One region of the Brachybacterium sp. SYSU DS0246 genome, then DNA from elsewhere that is predicted to be linked to it. Evidence: riboswitches for the same ligand, from Rfam matches in the RefSeq annotation. Region 1 holds a riboswitch; each other region holds the start of a gene.
The links. A riboswitch is a leader RNA that binds a small molecule or an ion and turns the genes downstream of it on or off. The one in region 1 is predicted to bind thiamine pyrophosphate.
Positions count from the first base shown of each region.

Region 1 (6,661 bases):
ACCGTGAGGCGGGCCGGGGCCCCGGCCACCGCGATCACCGTGGCGGCCGACGCCCGCAGCCGCAGCGGTCCCATCAGCGTCTCGAGCACGGTGGCGTGGGCGGGGTTGCCCACCGCGAGGTTCGCCTGGACCAGGGCGCCGCGGTCGAACGCTCCCGACGGGCTCACGCCGATCGCGCCGCGACCGGGCCGGCCGTCGTCCTGGAGGAGGGTGAGCGGACCGGGGGAGAGGACCTCCAGCGCCGGGGTGCCCTCGGTGTTCGGCGTCCCGGTCGCGCCTCGCCGTCGGGTGAGCCGGGCGGGTGCGGCCGCGGCCTCGCGCCCGGCGCGTGCGAGGGTCGTGGCCGGCCGGGCGGTCCGCGCCGTCGGCCGCTGCGCGGTGAACCGCACCCGGGTGCCGGGCGTCAGCAGGGCGGGCGGCTCACGGCTGGGATCGAAGAGGTCGACGTCGGTGCGGCCGATGAGCTGCCAGCCGCCGGGGGAGGGGCGCGGGTAGATCCCGCAGTAGCGGGAGGCGAGGCCGACGGCGCCGGCCGGCACGGTGGCCCGCGGTTCGGTGCGGCGCGGCACCTCCCACGGAGGCCCGGCGGTGCGTCCTGCCCCGGCAGTGCGTCCTGCTCCGTCGGGATCCCCCGCCTCGTCGGCCACGAGATAGGCGAAACCGGGGGCGAAGCCGCCGAAGGCCGCGGTCCAGGTGGTCGCGGTGTGGGTATGGATCAGCGTCTCGGTGCTCATGCCCAGCAGTTCGGCGGTCTCGACGAGATCCTCCCCGTCGTAGACGACGCCGATCCGGTGCTCCGTGTCCCCGGCCGATTCGCCCGGAGCCGCGCGCAGGTGCTGAAGCAGCTCCGTCAGCTCCCGCAGGTCCCGTGCGACGGAGCCTCCAAGCAGCAGGGTCCGCTCCGCCGGGACCAGCTCGATCAGGGCAGGGGGAGCCAGCTCGCGCACCGCGGCCGCGGCGGCCAGCACGGCACGGGTGTCGGGGTACTCGGCCAGGATCGCGGTCTCCCCGGCCCGGTGCACGCGCAGCGGTGGGGCCAGCAGCCATCCCGCCTCGGGTGCGGCGGCGCCGGTCACAGCGCCGCCTCCAGGTGCACGCCCGCCGCCTCGAGCCGGTCCCGGACGGTGCGGGCCAGCGCGACCGCCCCGGGAGTGTCCCCGTGCAGGCACAGGGAGCGGCACGGCAGGTCGAGCCCGCTGCCGTCGGCCGTGCGCACCCGTCCCTCGGAGGCGATCGACAGTGCCTGCTCGGCGACCGCCTCCGGGTCGGTGAGCACAGCGCCCGGGCGACTGCGCGGCATCAGGGTGCCATCGCCCAGGTAGGCGCGGTCGGTGAAGCCCTCAAGCACCACCTCGATCCCGGCCTCCCGTGCCCTCTCCACCACCACGGCGCCGGGCGCGGCGACCAGCGGGAGGTCCCCGAGGTCGCGCAGCGCCTGGATCACGGCGCCGGCCTGGCCCTCGTGGCGAGCCAGGGTGTTGTACAGAGCGCCGTGGGGCTTCACGCCCCGCACCGCGGTGCCCTCGGCGCGGGCCATCGCCTCCAGCGCGCCGACCTGGACGATCAGCAGATCGGTGAGGTCGGCCGGGGCGATGTCCAGGAATCTCCGGCCGAAACCGGCCAGGTCCGGGTAGGCGACGTGCGCGGTGATCGCGACCCCGTGCTCGGCGGCGGCCCGGCAGGCGGCGCGCATCGTCCCCGGATCCCCGGCGTGCCCTCCGCAGGCGATGTTCGCCGTGGTCACCACCTCGAGCATGGCCGCGTCATCACCCATCGACCACGCGCCGAAGCCCTCACCGAGATCGGCGTTGAGGTCGCACACGGGATGGTCGGCGCTCATGCGGCTGCTCTCCTTCGCTCTGTCCGCCACGACGACGGGGTCACCGCTCATTGTCCGCGCACGGCGCCGGCGCGGCCAGGGGTGACGGGCGGTAGTGTCGCGGCCATGAGCGAGCGCCCGACCGACCAGACCGATCCGTCGCCGCGCGCGGGCTCCTCGGCGCCGGACAGCTCCGCCGCGCACCACGTCCTGGACCAGGCCGACGGCGGCGAGCCCCGCCGGCTGCTGTCGCTGAGCGATGAGCAGCTGGCCGGTCTCGACGGGCACCAGCAGCCCCAGTTCACCGCCATGCCCTGGCTCGACCAGCGCCCCGACCAGGCCGCCGTCGCGGCCGACGTCGGACTGCGCTCGCTGATCGCCGACGGGCGGGTGAATGCTGCCCGGGACGGGGCGACCGGGCGGCTGCGATGGGTGGCCGGCACCGAGCTCCGCGGCTGCCAGCTGCTGCGCCGCACCGCCGCGCGATTCGCCACCGCGGAGCGCACGGTGCAGTCCGAGAGCGGCCCGCTGGTCAGCCGCGCGTACTACTACGTCCATGAAACTGGTGTGCTCGAGGAGGAAGTGACCCCGTCGGGCATCCACCACTTCACGCCGTTGCGGGTCGAGCAGGTCCCCGCCCGGATCGCCACGCTGATCGACCCGAGCTCCGTCGCCGGCCAGGGCGGCGCCCCGGTCACCGTGCGCCGCACCGAGCTCGCCTCGGGACACCCGCTCGCCGCCCGGCTCGCCGACACCCGTGCCCAGAGCGTGCTGACCACCGTGCACACCGACGACGACAGCGTGCAGCAGGTCAGCGTGTATGTCACCGGCAGCGAGGTGCTCACGATGGAGGCGCTGGACCCGGCCGCCGAGGACCCGCCGCTGGAGTTCCGGCCCGTCGACGCGGGCGACCTGGTCGCACTCGCCGCGGCCGTCGTCTCCTGAGCGCCTCCCGCAGGATTCGCCGGCCCCCGCGCGCGGCCCATCCCGCTGGTCAGAGGCTTCCGCGGGACCCCTCAGCTCGTGAGGACGTCTCAGCGCCGGTCAGCTCGTGAGGGCGTCCCGCAGCGTCCGGGCCGCTGCCTCGGGATCGTCGGCCTCGGTCACGGCGCGGACCACCACGATCCGCTCGGCGCCGACGGCGAGCAGCTCGGGGACACGCTCCGCGTCGACTCCGCCGATGGCGAAGAACGGCTTCGCCTCCCCCGTCCGCCGGGCGGCGGCGCGCGGCAGGTCGAGGCCGACGGGGGCGCGGTCCGGCTTCGTCGGCGTCGCCCACACCGGACCGGTGCAGAAGTAGTCCAGGCCCGCATCGGCGTCGGCCGCCTCCATCTGCTCCGTGGTGCGGGTCGAGCGGCCGATCAGGACGTCCCGGCCCAGCAGCGCACGGGCATCCAGCGTGCTCAGGTCGCCCTGGCCGAGGTGGAGGATGTCCGCGCCGGCCAGCGCGGCGACGTCGGCCCGGTCATTGGCCGCCAGCAGCGTGCCGTGCGCGTCGGCGATCGGCCGCAGCGCCCGCAGGGCCTCGACCTCGGCGCGGGCCTCGGCCGCCTTGTCCCGCACCTGCAGGATGTCCACCCCGCCGCGGAAGGCGGCCTCGGCGAAAGCCAGCAGGCCCTCGAGCCCGCGCGAGAGATCGACGCAGACGTACAGGCGGGAGGCGCGCAGGGCTTCGCGGCGCCGGGCACCGGCCTCGCTGGTCGCCGACGAGTGAGCGTTCATGGGCACAGCCTGGCACAGAGCGTGACCGGGACCCGGAATCTCCGGCCTGCCGGCGCCGTGCCGCCGGCACCGTGCCGCAGGCACTGGCCCGCCGGCTCGTCGGCGTCTGCGCCGGCGCGTAGACTCGAGGGGTTCCGTGGGAGCCCGAGACGCCGGGCTGAGAGGGCGCAGCGCGCCGACCACCAGCACTGGATGCGGATCATGCCGCCGTCAGGAGGAATCTCAGGATGCGTGCCATGCATGTCGCCGTCATCGGCGCGGGCATCGTCGGCCTGCTCACCGCCGCCGAGCTGCGAGCGCGTGGTCACCGCGTGGAGATCCACGCCGAGGGGGTCGCCGACGGGGCCACGTTCGCGGCCGCCGGGATGCTCGCCCCCGCCGCGGAGATCCAGGTCGGGCAGGGCCCGCTGTGGGCCATAATGCGCGAGGCCTCCCAGGCGCACCGCGATCTCGCGAGCCGCCTCGCCGCGCGCACCAGCGTGGACCCCGGCTACCGGGACGATTCGACCGTGGTCATCGGGCGGGACCACGCCGACGCCGCCGCGCTGCGCGACCTGGCCGAGATCCAGCGCTCCACCGGAGCGGCCGTCCGCGAGCTCCCGCCCCGGGAGCTGCGCCGTCTCGAGCCCGCCCTGGCCCGCGGCATCGCCGGCGCGCAGCTGATCGAGCACGACCACCAGGTCGACCCGCGGCGCCTGGCCGCCGCCGTCCAGGACATCCTGGCCGGAGCGGGCGGACCCGGGGACGGCCCCGCCGTTCCCATCCACCGTCGCCGCCTCACCTCGCTCGAGGAGATCGACGCCGAGAGGATCGTGCTGGCCGCAGGGCTCGGTGCGGGAGAGATCGCGGGCCCGCACCGCCGCCTCGACCTCGCCCTGCGCCCCGTCCACGGCGACATCCTGCGCGTGCGCGTGCCGACCTCGCTGCTGGCCCCGGGCGAGGACAACCTGGTGGCCCGCACCGTGCGCGCCACCGTGCGGGGACGATCCGTCTACCTGGTCCCGCGCGCCGATCGCCACCTGGTCATCGGTGCCACCAGCCGCGAGGACGACCTCGCCGGCACCTCCACCGGCGGCGTCCACCAGCTGCTCCAGGACGCGATCGAGATCGCCCCGTCCGTGCGGGAGACCGAACTGGTCGAGGTCACCACCCGGGCACGCCCCGGCACCCCCGATGACCTCCCGCTGCTGGGCCCCGTGCCCGGCGATGACCGCGTGATCGTCTCGACCGGCTACCACCGCCACGGGATCCTGCTGTCCGCCTGGGCCGCCCAGCGCACCGCCGAGCTGCTCGAGGACCCCGCCGCGCCCCGCTCGCAGCTGCTCGACGCGGTCCGGCCCGAACGCTTCACCATCCCACCGCCGACGGCGTCCCTCCCGCCATCCCCCGTACCCAGCGCCACCGCCTCATCCGCCCAGGAGAACCCATGAATCTGTCCCTGACCGTCAACGGCGACGAGGTCGCACTCCCGCCGGGAAGCACCGTCCGCGACCTGGTCAGCTCCCGCCTCGGCCAGGAGATCGGCGAGGACGGCCGCGCGAGCGACGGCAGTCCGCTCGGCGTCGCCGTCGCCCTGGACGACACCGTCGTGCCCCGCACCCGCTGGGCCACGACGCCCGTGCCCGATGGCGCGCGCTGCGAGTTCGTCACCGCCGTGCAGGGAGGCTGACCCATGACCCGCCCCTCCGCACGTCCCGACCTCGCCGACGACTCCTTCACCATCGCCGGCACGCCCCTGACATCGCGCCTGATCATGGGCACCGGCGGGGCCACCGACCTCGCCGCGCTCGAACGCGCCCTGGTCGCCTCCGGCACCGCGCTGACCACCGTCGCGATGCGCCGCTTCTCCGCGGCCACCGGCAACTCGGTGTTCACGCTGCTCGAGCGGCTCGGGATCAAGGTGCTGCCCAACACCGCCGGCTGCTTCAGCGCCCGCGACGCCATCCTCACCGCGGAGCTCGCCCGTGAAGCGCTGGAGACGAACTGGATCAAGCTCGAGGTCATCGCCGACGAGGACACCCTGCTGCCCGACGGCATCGAACTGGTCGAGGCGACCGCCGAGCTGGTCCGGCGCGGCTTCACCGTGCTGCCCTACACCACCGACGATCCCGTGCTGGCCCGTCACCTCGCCGACGCCGGCGCCGCCGCGGTGATGCCGCTCGGCTCACCGATCGGGACGGGACTGGGCATCCTGAACCCGCACAACATCGAGCTGATCACCGCCCAGGCCAGCGTTCCGATCGTGCTCGACGCCGGGATCGGCACCGCCTCGGACGCGGCGCTGGCCATGGAGCTGGGATGCGACGCCGTGCTCGTGGCCAGCGCCGTCACCCGCGCCCAGGACCCCGAGGCCATGGCCCGGGCGATGGACTGGGCCGTGCGCGCGGGTCGCGCCGCCGCCGGGGCCGGACGGATCCCGCAGCGCCGCCTGGCGCTGGCCTCCTCCAGCTTCGAGGGGCTCATCGAGACCGACGCCGGCGATGCCGGGAACGGCGAGGCGGTCGGCGCGGCCGGGGCGCCCGCCGCGACCGGACGGATGGCCGAGTCATGGTGAGGGCCGTCCCCGACCGCAGCCCGTCGGCCGCCGTATCCCACGGCCAGAGGCTCCCACCGCTCGCCGAACCCGGCCCCGAGCTGACGGCGGAGCAGATCGAGCGCTACCGGCGCCAGATCACCCTCGACCAGATCGGCACCCTGGGCCAGCGCCGCCTGCGCGCGGCGCGGGTGCTGCTGATCGGGGCCGGCGGCCTGGGCAGCCCGGCGCTGAGCTATCTCGCCGGAGCCGGGATCGGCACGATCGGCATCGTCGATGACGACGACGTCGACGTCTCCAACCTCCATCGCCAGGTCATCCACGGCACTGAGGACGTCGGCACCCCGAAGGTCGCATCGGCCGCCCGCGCCGCCCAGCGGCTGAACCCCGAGGTCGCCGTCGAGGCGCACCACCAGCGGCTCAGCCCGGAGGGTGCTGTCGACCTCGTCGGGCGCTACGACGTGGTCGTGGACGGCTCGGACAACTTCGCCACCCGCTACGTGGTCGCCGATGCCAGCGAGATCACCGGGGTGCCGATGGTGTGGGCGGCCGTGCTGCGCGGCCAGGGACAGGCCAGCGTGTTCTGG
Region 1 is NZ_JBZXYT010000011.1:8,206-14,866, reverse strand. It holds gene AC5020_RS07085 (5-oxoprolinase subunit B/C family protein) at 1-1,076, opposite strand, end outside; gene AC5020_RS07080 (LamB/YcsF family protein) at 1,073-1,840, opposite strand; gene AC5020_RS07075 (hypothetical protein) at 1,946-2,764, shown strand; gene thiE (thiamine phosphate synthase) at 2,864-3,541, opposite strand; TPP riboswitch at 3,668-3,774, shown strand; gene thiO (glycine oxidase ThiO) at 3,769-4,971, shown strand; gene thiS (sulfur carrier protein ThiS) at 4,968-5,210, shown strand; gene AC5020_RS07055 (thiazole synthase) at 5,214-6,095, shown strand; gene AC5020_RS07050 (ThiF family adenylyltransferase) at 6,089-6,661, shown strand, end outside.

Region 2 (6,661 bases), on a different contig from region 1:
GTCGGTCCTCACGCTCACATCGTTCCACACCGACCGGAATGGTTCCTGAGCCCCGCTACCCTGAGAGGGACTTCGAAGGAGTTCCATGACCGACACCTCCGGCCGCCCCGGCACCACGGGCCAGCCCGCGGAGCAGGCCTGCGCCGACCCGCACGACCACACCGGCCACGACCACCCGCCCACAGGCGCCGACCTGGTGCGCGGCCTGGTCCAGGGCTACTCGATCCTCGCCCTGATCATCCCCGTGCTCGGGGTGGTCCTGCTCCTGGCGATCCTGCCGCTGGCCCCCACCAGCCCCGTGGTGCTCCTGCTGGGCGTCGCCCTGGGCGCCTCGCACCTGCTCGCCCTGGTCGCGACCAGCCTGTTCGTCGCGCGCACCCGCCGGCAGCTGGCCGTGAACCCAGGGCTGCTCGCGGTGCGCAGCACGATCGAGGAGGTGCTGCGCGTGGCCGCGGTGCTGCTGGCGATGCTGCTGTGGCCGGCGGACATCCGCGCCGAGCTCGGCGTGTGGGTCGGCGCGGGCGCGGCCATCGTGTGGCTGGCCCTGGCCACGGTGCAGACGGTCGCGACCCGTCGCCGCATCGCGCGCCCCTCGCAATGGTCCGAGGACGCCGTCTCGACGCTGCTCGCAGGACGCGTCGGCGCCCGCTCCACCGTGATCATGCGGCTGCTGGACGTGATCGGCACCGTCGCCTTCCAGGTGGGAGCGACCGCCCTGGTGATCATGTCCCCGGTCCTCGCCATCGGCACCGCGGTCCTCTCCGTCGGCTCCGGCCTGTCCACCCTGGTCATCCAGCGCCGGCCGCCGGCGCAGCGCTCCCGGTCCCCCTGGGCGTACGCCCCGCTCGTGATCGGCCTGCTGACCCTCGCCCTCGCCTCGCTGGGTCTGGCGACCCCCTGACGGCGCACCCCACACCTGTCCCCTCCGTCCGATCCCGCAGGAGCGATGATGACCACTGCCCCCTCGTCCGAGACCACCGTGAACTCCGGCCTCGTCCTCGACCAGGTCGATCCGGGCATCCGCCTCCAGGACGACCTCTTCGGCCACGTCAACGGGCGATGGCTGCGCGAGCACCGGATCCCGGCGGACCGCTCCAGCGACGGAGCCTTCCATCAGCTGCGCGACCTCTCCGAGGAGCGGGTGCGGGAGATCGTCGAGCAGGCGGCGGCAGAGGTCGAGCAGGCGGCGGGGACCGGAGACGGGGCCGCCGAGGGAGCACCCGTCACCGACCGCGGCCGCGTCGGCGCGCTGTACCGCATGTTCATGGACACCGAGGCGATCGAGGCGGCCGGTACCGCGCCCCTCGAGGACATGCTGAGCTCCATCACCGCGGCCGACGACCTCGAGGCCATCACCCGCACCATGGCCGCCCCGGATTCGGGCGCGAGCGCCCTGCTGGCCTACGTGTGGACCGACGACCACGATTCCTCCAGCTACCAGGTCAAACTGCATCAGGGCGGGCTCGGCCTGCCCGATGAGTCCTACTACCGCGAGGAGCACTACGGGCAGATCCGCGAGGCCTACACCGAGCACCTGGCCGCTCTCGCCCGCCTGACCGGCCTGCCCGGCCGCGAGGGCCTGGTCGAGGGCGATGCGGCCGCACAGGCCACCGCGGTGATGGACTTCGAGACCCGCCTGGCCGGATGCCACGTCGACGTCGTGCGCCTGCGCGACCGCGAGAAGTCCAACAACCCGATGGACGAGGCGCAGCGCCGCGAGCTGGCCCCGGCCTTCCCCTGGACCGCCTACATCGAGGGCACCGGAGCCCCGGAATCGGTCTTCGACGTGGTCTCGGTCGGCCAGCCCGAGTTCGTCTCCGCCGCTGCCGAGCTGCTGGCCGGCGAGGACCTCGCCGTGCTGCGCACCTGGCTGGCCCTCCACGCCGTCTCCTCGTACGCCCCCTACCTGCCCGCGGCCATCGTCGAGGAGGACTTCGCCTTCTTCGGAAAGGTGCTCTCCGGCGCCGAGGAGCTGCGCGAGCGCTGGAAGCGCGGCGTCGCCTTCGTCGAGGGCGCCGTGGGCTTCGCCGTCGGCCGCGAGTACGTCGACCGCCACTTCCCGCCGGCCCACAAGGAGCGCATGACCGCACTGGTCGATGCTCTGCTGGAGGCCTACCGCAGCTCGATCGGGACCCTGGAGTGGATGACGCCGGCCACCCGGGAGAAGGCGCTGGCCAAGCTCGAGAAGTTCACCCCCAAGATCGGCTACCCCGAGCGCTGGCGCGAGTACGACGGGCTCGAGGTGGTCCCCGGCGACCTGGTCGCCACCGCGCGCGCCGCACGCCGCTTCGACGCCGACTACGAGTACGCCAAGGTCGGCGGCCCCATCGACGAGACCGAGTGGCACATGACGCCGCAGACGGTCAACGCCTACTACAACCCCGGGCGCAACGAGATCGTCTTCCCCGCCGCCATCCTGCAGCCGCCGTTCTTCGACGGCGAGGCGGAGGACGCCGTGAACTTCGGCGGCATCGGCGCGGTCATCGGCCACGAGGTCGGCCACGGCTTCGACGACCAGGGCTCGAAGTACGACGGGGACGGCAACCTGGTCACCTGGTGGACGGCCGAGGACCGTCAGGCCTTCGACGACCGCGCCGCCACCCTCATCGCCCAGTACTCCGAGCTCTCCCCGCGCGACCTCGACGACTCCCACCGCGTCAACGGCGCCCTCACCATCGGCGAGAACATCGGCGACCTCGGCGGTCTCTCCATCGCCGTGAAGGCGTACCTGGCCAGCAGGTCCGCCGAGGAGGCCGCGGCCGAGCTGGACGGGTACACCGGTCTGCAGCGCATCTTCCTGTCGTGGGCGACGGTGTGGCGGGGCAAGAACCGCACGCAGGAGGCGATCCGCCGGCTCGCGGTGGACCCGCACGCGCCGATGGAGTTCCGCTGCAACACGGTCGCGGGCCATCTCGACGAGTTCCACAGCGCCTTCGGCGTGCGCGAGGGCGACGGGATGTACCGCGCCCCCGAGGAGCGGGTGTCGATCTGGTGAGCACGACGGTGAGGATCCCGTGAGGCCCGAGGCGCCGTTCTACGTCGGCACCACCAGGCCCTCCTGGGTCGGGTGGACCCGCATCGCCCTGACCCTGCTGTTCGGTGCGGTCCTGGCGCTGGTGCTGGCCCAGCGCGGCCTCGTGGCCGCCGTGCCGCCGGCCGCCGGGGTGTTCGCACTGCTGGCGCTGTGGACCTGGATGGGCCAGCACACGCGCTTCATCGTCGACGACCGCGGCCTTACGGTGAGCCTCGGCGGTTTCCTGCCGCGCCCGACGTGGCCGCTGGCCGGCTTCCGCACCGTCCAGTACCGCATCGTGCCGCAGCCTGCCGTCGGGGCGAGCCTCGGCGGCTACGGATGGCGCCGCGGCATGGTGACCCCCGCCCGGCCCGAGGAGCTGCGGCCCGTCGGCGACCGGAAGCTGCTGACCGGCGGTGAGACGCGGCAGTCCTACCGCATGGTCGTCACCCGGCCGGGGACCATGGTCGAGATCGTCGGCCGCGAGGGCACCGGGTATCTGCTGACGCCCGAGGACCCCGAGGCGACGGCCGCGGCCATCGACCAGGCGATCCGGGCGCGGCGCTGACGCCACCGCCGAGGGAGTATCCTGAGTGCCGGTCATCCACTGACAGGGGAGCACCAACGGGGTGCTGAGAGTGCGCGAACCTGCGCAGACCCTCGAACCTGATCCGGTTCACACCGGCGTAGGGAGTCGGGATATCCGTGCGGCATCGATGATGCCGTGCGCCCCTTCCGTGAGAGGAAGGAGAAGTGATGACACGCTTTCGCACCATTGATCTGCTGGTCACCGTCATGATCGGGGCAGCCTTCGGCGTCGCGTTCCTGGGGTACGGCCAGCTCTACACCCTGATCAGCCCGCTGACGATGGCGTTCCGCCCCGCCGAGGGTCTGCTGGTGGGCATCTGGTTCCTGCCCGCCGTCCTCGCCGCCCTGATCGTCCTCAAGCCCGGCGCGGCGCTGCTGGCCGAGATGATCGCGGCATGCCTCGAGATGCTGCTGGGCGGCCAGTGGGGCTGGGGCACCGTGGTCTCCGGCCTGCTGCAGGGCGGCGGCGTCGAGCTCGCCGTCGCGCTGACCGCGTACCGCCGCTTCACGCTCCCGGTGGCGGTCCTCGGCGGAGTCCTCGCCGGCGGCCTGGAATGGATCTGGGAGCGCTTCGCCTACTACCCCGAGATGAGCTGGCCCTTCGCCCTGATCCTGCTCGGGTTCTTCCTCGTCTCCGGCGCCGCGCTGGGCGGCGGCCTGGGCTGGGCCGCGACCCGTGCCCTGGTGGCCACCGGCGCGGTGGATTCACTCGCCGCGGGACGGGAGCACGCCCGCGCCGCCGCGGCGTGAGGACTGCGGCGTGAGAACCAGGGAGTCCGCCGCCGGGGCCGCGCTTGCGCTGTCCCGGGTCAGCTGGCGCCCGAACTCGCGGCGGGAGCCGACGGTCGCCGACCTCGACCTGAGCATCCCCGCCGGTCAGCGCGTGCTGCTCGCCGGCGCGAGCGGAAGCGGGAAATCGACGGTGCTGCGCGCCCTCGCCGGTCTTCTCGATGAGGAGGCCGGCGAGCTCTCGGGGCACATGGCGGTCTCGTCCCGGCCCGGAGAGCGCGGCCTGCTGCTGCAGAATCCCGCGCACGCGCTGGTGGCCGCGACCGTGGGCCGCGATGCCGCCTTCGGGCCCGAGAACGCGGCCCTGCCCCGGCCGGAGATCCACCGGCGCGCCGCGGCGGCGCTGGATGCCGCGCAGGTGGACCTGGAGCCCTCGCGCGACCCGCTGGAGGCCTCCGGCGGGCAGCAGCAGCGCATCGCCCTGGCCGGCGCCCTCGCGCTCGGCCCGGACATGCTGCTGCTGGACGAGCCCACGAGCATGCTCGACGCCGAGACCGCCGAGCAGGTGCGCTCGGCGATCCTGGCCAGCGCCGAGGGCCGCACCCTGGTCGTCGCGGAGCACCGGATCGAGCCCTGGCTGGATCACGTGGACCGCCTGGTGGTCCTCGGCGAGCAGGCCCGGATCCTCGCCGACGGGGACCCGCGGACGGTGCTGGCCGCCCAGAGCGATCTGCTCGAGGAGGCCGGAGTGCTGGCGGGGCGGGAGGCGCCGGCGGATGCCGGGCCGTCTCCGCGGCGTCCGAGCGGGAGCGATCCCGGGACGGTGGTCGCCTCCCTCGAGGAGGTCACCGTGCCGCGCCGGGGCGTCACGATCCCCGTCGGCCTCGAGGCGCGGGCCGGGCAGCTGACGGTGCTGACCGGGCCCAGCGGCGCCGGCAAGACGACCGTCGTCCGCGCCCTGCTGGGGGCGATGCGCCCCGCGACCGGCACCGTCCGGCGCCCGGATCGCGAGCGCATCGCCGTCGTCCCCCAGGATCCGGAGCATTCATTCGTCGCCGCCACCGTGCGCGAGGAGCTGCTGGCCTCTCCGTGGGCCGACGACGAGCACCTCGCGGACGAGCTCCTGGAGCGCGCCGGCCTCGCCCATCTCGCCGGGGCCAACCCCTACCGGCTCTCCGGCGGGGAGCAGCGCCGCACCGCACTCGCGGCCGCCCTCGCCCAGCAGCCCGACCTGCTGGTCCTCGACGAGCCGACGGTCGGGCTGGACGCGCGCCGCCGCGGCGCCGTGCTGGACCTGCTCGAGGAGGCCGCCGCGCGCGGCGGCGCGGTGCTGGCCGCGACCCACGACCCCGAGCTCATCGCCCGGGCCGATCACCGGATCGAGCTGCCGGGTTCAGAGCACGGGGATCCTCCCCCGCCGCGCCGCCGGATCCCGGCCGACGCCCTGAACCCGCTGACCCTCTGCCTGATCGGCATCCTCGCCGCCATCGGCTCGTTCGCGATCCAGACCTGGCAGGGCGGTCTGCTCGCGCTGCTGCCGCTGGTGCTGCTGGGCCCACTGGCGGTGCGCACGCTGCGCGGCGCGGCGCTGCGGCTGACCCCGATCCTGCTCTCGGCCGCCGGGCTGGCCTGGACCACCGCCCTGCTGGGGGACGCGCCGGCGCTGTCCGGGGACGCCTGGCTGCTGGGGCTGAAGGAGGCGGCCCGGATCATGATGTTCGTCGCGCCGGGGGTGCTGGCCCTGGGCAGCGTGGAGGTGACCGCCCTCGGCGACGCCCTCGGAGGCCGGCTGAGACTGCCCGCCAGGCCGGTCGCGGCCTCCGTGGTCGCGCTGGTGCGAGTCGGGCACCTCGGGCGGCAGTGGGAGATCATCCTGCGCACCCGGATCCAGCGCGGGCTGGGCACGGCCGCCTCGCCGCGGCTGCTGGCCGGGGCGACGCTCGCCCTGCTGGTCGACACCCTGCGCAGCGCCGAGCAGCAGGCGCTGGCGATGGACGCCCGCGGCTTCGCGACCGCGACGCGGCGCACCTGGACCGAACCCAGCCGGTTCGGGCCGGCCGACGTGCTCGGCGCGGCGATCGCGGTGGCGCTGCTGATCTGGCCCGCGATCGCGGAGCTGCTGGTCTAGCCTGGCACCGTGAACGACGACATCCAGCCCCAGCCCTCCACCCGGCCCGACGTGCCCGCCTCCGAGGACGAGGAGGTGATCGCCCTGGCCAACTCGATGCTCGATGCCGCTCGGCGCGGGGACGGTGACGGCCTGCTGCCGCTGATCGACCGGGGCGCCCCCGCCAATCTGCGCGACGCCTCCGGCAACAGCGCCCTCATGCT
Region 2 is NZ_JBZXYT010000007.1:124,389-131,049, reverse strand. It holds gene AC5020_RS05325 (ADP-ribosylglycohydrolase family protein) at 1-12, opposite strand, end outside; gene AC5020_RS05320 (hypothetical protein) at 86-901, shown strand; gene AC5020_RS05315 (M13 family metallopeptidase) at 950-2,995, shown strand; gene AC5020_RS05310 (glycosyltransferase) at 3,015-3,581, shown strand; TPP riboswitch at 3,616-3,723, shown strand; gene AC5020_RS05305 (ECF transporter S component) at 3,770-4,351, shown strand; gene AC5020_RS05300 (ATP-binding cassette domain-containing protein) at 4,362-6,458, shown strand; gene AC5020_RS05295 (ankyrin repeat domain-containing protein) at 6,468-6,661, shown strand, end outside.
Region 2: it holds a riboswitch for thiamine pyrophosphate, as region 1 does, so the genes downstream of both, AC5020_RS05305 (ECF transporter S component) here and thiO (glycine oxidase ThiO) in region 1, are expected to answer to the same signal.

Region 3 (6,661 bases), on a different contig from region 1:
CCTGCGCGACGGGTCGATCGGCGACCCGGCCAGCGCGCTGACGATCTTCCAGTCCCCCGGCCCGGAGGACTGGCACCCCAACCCCGCCTTCCTGTTCCAGGAGGGTGCCGGGCCGCTGTACGACATCGCGCCGTACTACGTCACCACCCTGGCCCTGGCCCTCGGCCCAGTCACCAGCGTCTCCGCGGTCGGCTCCAAGGCCCGCGACCAGCGCACCATCGGCTCCGGCCCCAAGGCCGGCGAGGTCTTCGACGTCACCGTGCCCACCCAGGTCTCGGCACTGCTGCGCTTCGAGTCCGGCCAGAACGCGACCGTGCTGCTGAGCTTCGACTCCCCGCACAAGCGCGCCGGCTTCGTCGAGGTCTACGGCACCGAGGCGACCCTGGCCTTCCCCGATCCCAACGTGTTCGACGGCGACTCCGCGCTGACGGTCTACCGCGGCGAGGAGCCGGCTCCGGTGCCCGCCACGGGCGCCACCACGGGTCGCGGTCTGGGCGTGCTGGAGATGGCCCGCGCGATCCGCGCCGGCGTCCCCCACCGCGCTCAGGGTGAGATCGCCGCCCACGTGCTGGACATCATGGTCGCCATCGAGACCGCCATCAGCCGCGGCGAGACGGTCACCGTGAACTCCTCGTTCACCGAGGTCGAGCCCATGCCGGCCGACTTCGACCCGTTCGCCTCGACCCTGAGCACCGCCGCGGCGACCGTCTGAGCTCCGCGCGGCTGGACGGTACTCACACGCACAGGCGCGGCTATATACATCGCGCCTGGCCGCTGGAGTACCGCTGAGCAGGATCGCCCTGGCTCGCACGGCGCACCCGCCGAGGGCCCCTGCTCCCATCCCGGGAGCAGGGGCCCTCGGCGCGCCGCGGTCAGCGGGCGATCGCCCGGGTGACCTCCTCGATGCTGGTGCCGCCCTCGACCAGCATCCCGTAGATCTGCTCGTACCTCGCGGCCATCACGGGCAGGTCGAACTGCTCGAGCGCATCGCGCCGGCATTCCTGGGCACTGATCTCCCCGGAGCGCTCGATCGCGGCCGCCAGGGCCTCCACCCCGGTGGCCAGGAACCCGTTGTGCCCGTCGCGGACGATCTCCGGGACGCTGCCGCGCGGGGTCGCGATGACGGGGGTGCCGCAGGCCAGGGCCTCGGCCATGACCATCCCGAAGGGCTCCTCCCAGCGGATAAGGAAGACCAGGCACGAGGCGCGGGCGACGAGGGAACACGGGGGGACCAGCCGCGGCCATGACCCGGCACCGCCGAGGAGGCCACCCCTGCCCTGACTCCCCGGCATCGTGCGCGTTCACAGATCGCCACAACCCATACGGCCCACCACGAGGCACGGATACAGTCACCAGCGGCCACCACTGGAACCGCGACGACGAGGGCACGCCATGACCCGCAACCACCTGACCGAACGCCTCGATACCGGCACCGTCATCTGTGCCGAGGGCTTCCTCTTCGAGCTCGAACGGCGCGGCTACCTGACCGCCGGCGAGTTCGTGCCCGAGGTCGCCCTCGAGCACCCCGAGGCGCTGCGCACCCTGCACGTGGACTTCCAGCGCGCCGGCTCCGACATCGTCGAGGCCTTCACCTACAACGGTCACCGCGAGAAGATGCGGGTCATCGGCAAGGAGGACCTCCTCGAGCCCCTGAACCGGTCCGCCCTGCAGATCGCCCGCGAGGTCGCCGACGCCGTCCCGGGCAATCTCGTCGCCGGCAACATCTCCAACTCCAACATCTGGGACCCGGCGGACACCACGACGCAGCGCGAGGTCCGAGGCATGTTCGAGGAGATGGTCGGCTGGGCCGTCGAGGAAGGGGCCGACCTGATCGTCGGGGAGACCTTCTACTACGCCGAGGAGGCGCTGACCGCGCTCGAGGTCGCCAAGGCCTCCGGCCTGCCCGTGGTGATCACTCTCGCCCCGATGGCGTTCCAGGAGATGGCCGAGGGCGCCGGGATCGTCGAGACCGCACAGCGCCTCGAGCAGGCCGGGGCCGACGTGGTGGGTCTGAACTGCTTCCGCGGGCCGGCGACGATGCTGCCGTGGCTGCGCGAGATCCGCGAGGCCGTGGACTGCCACGTCGGCGCCCTGCCGATCCCGTACCGCACCACGGAGGAGGAGCCGACGTTCTTCAACCTCTCCGACCCCGCCGCGGCCGTCCCCTCCCCGCACGGGCGCACCTTCCCCACCGCCCTGGATCCGCTGCTGACCAACCGCTACGAGATCAGCGCCTTCGCCCGTGAGGCGCTGGAGCTGGGCGTGAACTACCTCGGGGTGTGCTGCGGCGCAGCCCCGATCCACATCCGCGAGGTCGCCGAGGCCGTCGGCCGCACCACCGAGGCGAGCCGCTACTCCGAGCGCATGGAGAACCACTTCATGTACGGCAGCAACGAGCGTCTCCCGGAGCACATCGTCGGCCTGGGCTCGCGCGCCTGAGCGTCGGCCCCGGGCAGGTTCGGGTCCAGCCCGACGAGGCTCCAGGCTTCGCCCGAAGAGCTCTTGACTCGGCCCGACGTCGCTCGGGGCTCCGCCCGGCGCGAGGGCTTGAGCTTCCAACGATCGCGGGCCGGAGCAGTCGATCATCGGCGCGGAATATCGGATACTGCCAGTGACCGGACACCACCGGAGGAAAGGAGCAGGACGATGACCAGCACGCCGCACGAGCACTCCCCCGAGGCCCCGCTCGAGGACGCCCTGGACCAGGAGGTCGATGCCCTGCCGGACGACGGGACCACGGACGCCCTCGGCTCCGAGGAGCTCGGCTCCGTCACCTCCGCGTACGCCGATCCAGCGGATGTCCTCGACCAGCGCCGCGAGGTCCCGCTCGACGAGGACTACGCCCCCGAGGCGACCGGTGAGGACGGCTCCGAGGACAGTGCCTTCGGGGCCGACGACGGCGCCTTCGACTCCGAGTGAACGGCGCCCCGCCAAAGCAGCGTGACGCCGCTCGCTGACCGGCGGGACCGTCGGCCCACCTGATCGGCGCGACCGTCGGCCCACCTGATCGGCGAGACCGTCGGTCCACCTGATCGCTTGATCTCCGACCCATCGGTCATGCGGAGTCTCGTCGCGTGATCGGTGACCCTCCGGGGATCGACGTGGGCGATCACGGCCCCGCTCAGCCGCCCCGGGACCCGGCCCCAGCGCCGGGCCCGGGGCGGCTCCTGCTGTGTCGGGGTAAGGTCGTCGTCGACACGGGGTGCCCCGCCAGGGGCTGAGATCACACCCGACGAACCTGATCGAGTTAGCGCTCGCGGAGGGATGTCTGCGTCACTGCGCCGCTCGCCGCGTGGCGAGCGCGCCTCGAGGTCGGGCCCCGGGTCACCGGATCGGGAGCTCCCATCCGGACGGATCGACCGACGAGGAGAAGTCCCGATGTCCACCTCTTTCACCGACGACCTCCGTGGGGCCAGCGAACCCACCTGGTCCCGGGCCGTCCAGCACCGCTTCGTGGCGGAGCTCCACGGCGGGTCGATCCCCGACGAGGTGATGGCCGGATACCTGATCCAGGACCATCGCTTCCTCGACAGCTTCCTGGTGCTCCTGGGCGCCGGCATCGCCGAGGCCCCCACGTTCGAGGCCCGGCTGCGGCTGTCGCAGTTCGTCGGCGAGGTCGCCGGGGACGAGAACACCTACTTCCTGCGCGCGTTCGAGTCTCTGGGCGTGAGCGAGCATGACCGCGCAACCGTCCCGGACACGCTGGCGACCACCGGCTTCACCACCATCTTCCGCGAAGCCGCCGAGACCCGGGACTATGCCGCGATCCTCGCCGTGCTGGTGGTCACCGAATGGCTCTACCACGACTGGGCCGCCGCCGCTCCGGGCCCGCGGCCGAGCAGCTTCGTCCACTCCGAATGGATCGACCTCCACGACAACCCGGACTTCGCCGGTTTCGTCAGCTTCCTGCGCGCCGAGCTCGACGCAGCAGGTCCCGGCAGCCCCGAGCGGGCCCGGGAGTTCTTCGAGCGCACCGTCGCCCTCGAGCTCGACTTCTTCGAGCAGTCCTACCTCCACCCGTTCACTGGGGAGGCACGATGAGTCTGTTCGAGGATCTCAGGTCCGCCGCCCTGCCCGATTGGGACGATTACACCCGCCACCCGTTCGTCGAGCAGCTCGGCGCGGGCATCCTGCCGCTCGCCGCATTCCAGGACTACCTGGTCCAGGACTACCTGTTCCTCGTCCAGTTCGCCCGGGCCAACGCGCTGGCCGCTTTCAAGAGCCGACGGCTCGAGGACATCCAGCACTCCGCCGATGCCCTCGCGACGACCCTGGCCGAGACCGAGCTGCATGTGCGGCTCACCGCGAGCTGGGGCATCGATCGCGCGCAGCTGGACGCCGCACCCGAGAAGCAGGCCACCGTCGCCTACACCCGGTACGTGCTCGACTGCGGGCAGGTCGGGGACCAGCTCGACCTGAATGTGGCCCTGGCGCCCTGCGCGATCGGGTACGCCGAGATCGGCGCTCGCCTGGCTCCCCGGCTCGAGGAGCGGCCCGACCACCCCTACCGGGACTGGATCGCCGAGTACGCGAGCGAGGAGTTCCAGCAGGCCGCGCGCGACGCCATCGCCCACCTCGACGTCCTGGCGGCGCGGTCCCTCACCGAGCAGCGATTCGAGGAGGTGGCCACGGTGTTCCGCACCGCGACCCGGCTCGAATCCGCCTTCTGGCAGCAGGCGCTGGACGGCGCCGCCGCCTGAGCAGGCCCGGTGGGCCGTGCCTCGGCGCGGCCCACCGTCGCCCGCCGGGTTCGCCGACGCAATCCGTCGGGCGTCCGGCTCAGCCGATCAGGATCCCGGCGATCGCCGCGCTCATGAGGTTGGCCAGCGTGCCGCCGAGGATCGCCTTCATCCCCAGCTCGGCGATCTCGGAGCGCCGGTTGGGAGCGAGCCCGCCCAATCCGCCGAGGAGGATGCCCAGAGAGCTGAAGTTGGCGAAGCCGGTCAGGGCGAAGGTGGTGACCGCGGCGGTCTTGTCGCTGAAGGTTCCGGCCTCGGGGCCGAAACTGGAGAAGGCGACGAACTCGTTGAGCACGACCTTCTGGCCGACGTAGCTGCCGGAGCGGACGGCTTCGTCCCACGGCACGCCCACCATGGCCATCACGGGAGCGAACACCCAGCCCAGGATCTGCTCGAACGTGAGGTCCCCGGCGCCGAACCAGCCGCCGACCGTGCCGATCAGTAGGTTCACCAGCGCGATCAGGGAGATGAAGGCCAACAGCATGGCGCCGACGGTCGCGGCCAGCCGCAGGCCGTCAGCGGCGCCGCCCGCCGCGGCGTCGATGACGTTGCCGTACTTCAGCTCACCGAGGTCCTCCTCCTCGTCCACGTCGGCGGAGGGGTCCTCGGTCTCAGCGGTGGTGCCGTCGGCGGCCGTCGCCGTCGTCCCGTCGGCGCCCGCCGTGACGGTGCGATCGGTGGTCCCGCCGGCGGTTGCACCGACCGCTGCGGCCGCTCCCCCAGCCCGGCGGGTCTTCGCGCTGCTGCTGGCCTGGACCAGCGCAGCCTCACGGGCGACGGCCTCGGGGTCGTCCTCGGGCACCAGGATCTTGGCCATCAGCAGTGCGCCCGGGGCGGCCATGAAGCTGGCCGCGATGAGGTACTCCAGTGGCGCGCCGAGCAGCGAGTAGCCGACGAGCACGGAGCCCGCGACGGTCGAGAGGCCGCCGACCATCACCGCGAACAGGCCCGAGCGGGAGAGTCGCTTGATGTAGGGGCGGATGACCAGCGGCGCCTCGGTCTGGCCCACGAAGATGTTCGCGGCCGCGTTGACGGATTCGGCGTGGCTCGTACCCAGCAGCTTGCCCAGGCCCCCGCCCATCCAGGCCACGACCTTGGGCAGGATCTTCCAGTGGTAGAGCACAGCGGTCAGCGAGGCGAAGAAGACGATCACCGGCAGCACCTGGAGGGCGAAGACGCTCCCCTCCTCAGGCAGGAGAGGCCCGAAGAGGAAGGAGATCCCCTCGCCGGAGGTGTCGATGATGGCCTGGAAGCCGGTCGAGACCTGTTGCAGGGCCCACTGGCCCGGTCCCCAGTACAGGACCAGCACGCCGAATCCGACCTGGAGGCCGAGTGCCCCCAGGACGGTGCGCAGGCGGATCGCCCGGCGGTTGCTGGAGAAGGCGAGAGCGATCAGCAGCAGGCCTGCCATCCCTCCGATGCCCCAGAGCAGGTCGACCATCGCTCTCACCTCACAGAAGCAGATCAGGAATATATGCCGCGGTCGCAGGCGCCAGTGTAGGGGTCGCCGGGACGTGCGCCTGCCGTGGCTGGGCCCGTACGTGGCGGGGTCCTCGTCCGGCTGAGGCAGACGCGCCGCCGGGCGGCCGCCGGCTCAAGCGAGCGCCCGGACGATCGTCACCAGCGCACCGGCGACGGCCAGGACCACCACGACCCTCATCATCGTCGGCCCGGAGAAGCGCCCGGCAAGCCGCTGGCCGACGACGGTGCCACCCAGGATGGCTGCGATGGTCACGAGCCAGCCGCCGATGCCGAACGACGGCAGGGCCCACTTCGCGGCGAGGGACACGATGCAGATCACGGCGAAGTGCGCCTGGATCGAGGCCGCGAACCCACGGTGCTCCCATCCCGTGGCGATCGCGTAGACCGCCACGGCCGGGCCGCCGACGCCCGCGGTGACGTTCATGAAGCCCGACGCCGTG
Region 3 is NZ_JBZXYT010000002.1:18,834-25,494, reverse strand. It holds gene AC5020_RS01200 (Gfo/Idh/MocA family protein) at 1-712, shown strand, start outside; gene AC5020_RS01195 (glycosyltransferase) at 873-1,160, opposite strand; gene AC5020_RS01190 (homocysteine S-methyltransferase family protein) at 1,393-2,439, shown strand; gene AC5020_RS01185 (Rv3202a family protein) at 2,647-2,919, shown strand; TPP riboswitch at 3,189-3,282, shown strand; gene AC5020_RS01180 (TenA family protein) at 3,379-4,041, shown strand; gene AC5020_RS01175 (TenA family protein) at 4,038-4,700, shown strand; gene AC5020_RS01170 (NupC/NupG family nucleoside CNT transporter) at 4,780-6,180, opposite strand; gene AC5020_RS01165 (TSUP family transporter) at 6,334-6,661, opposite strand, start outside.
Region 3: it holds a riboswitch for thiamine pyrophosphate, as region 1 does, so the genes downstream of both, AC5020_RS01180 (TenA family protein) here and thiO (glycine oxidase ThiO) in region 1, are expected to answer to the same signal.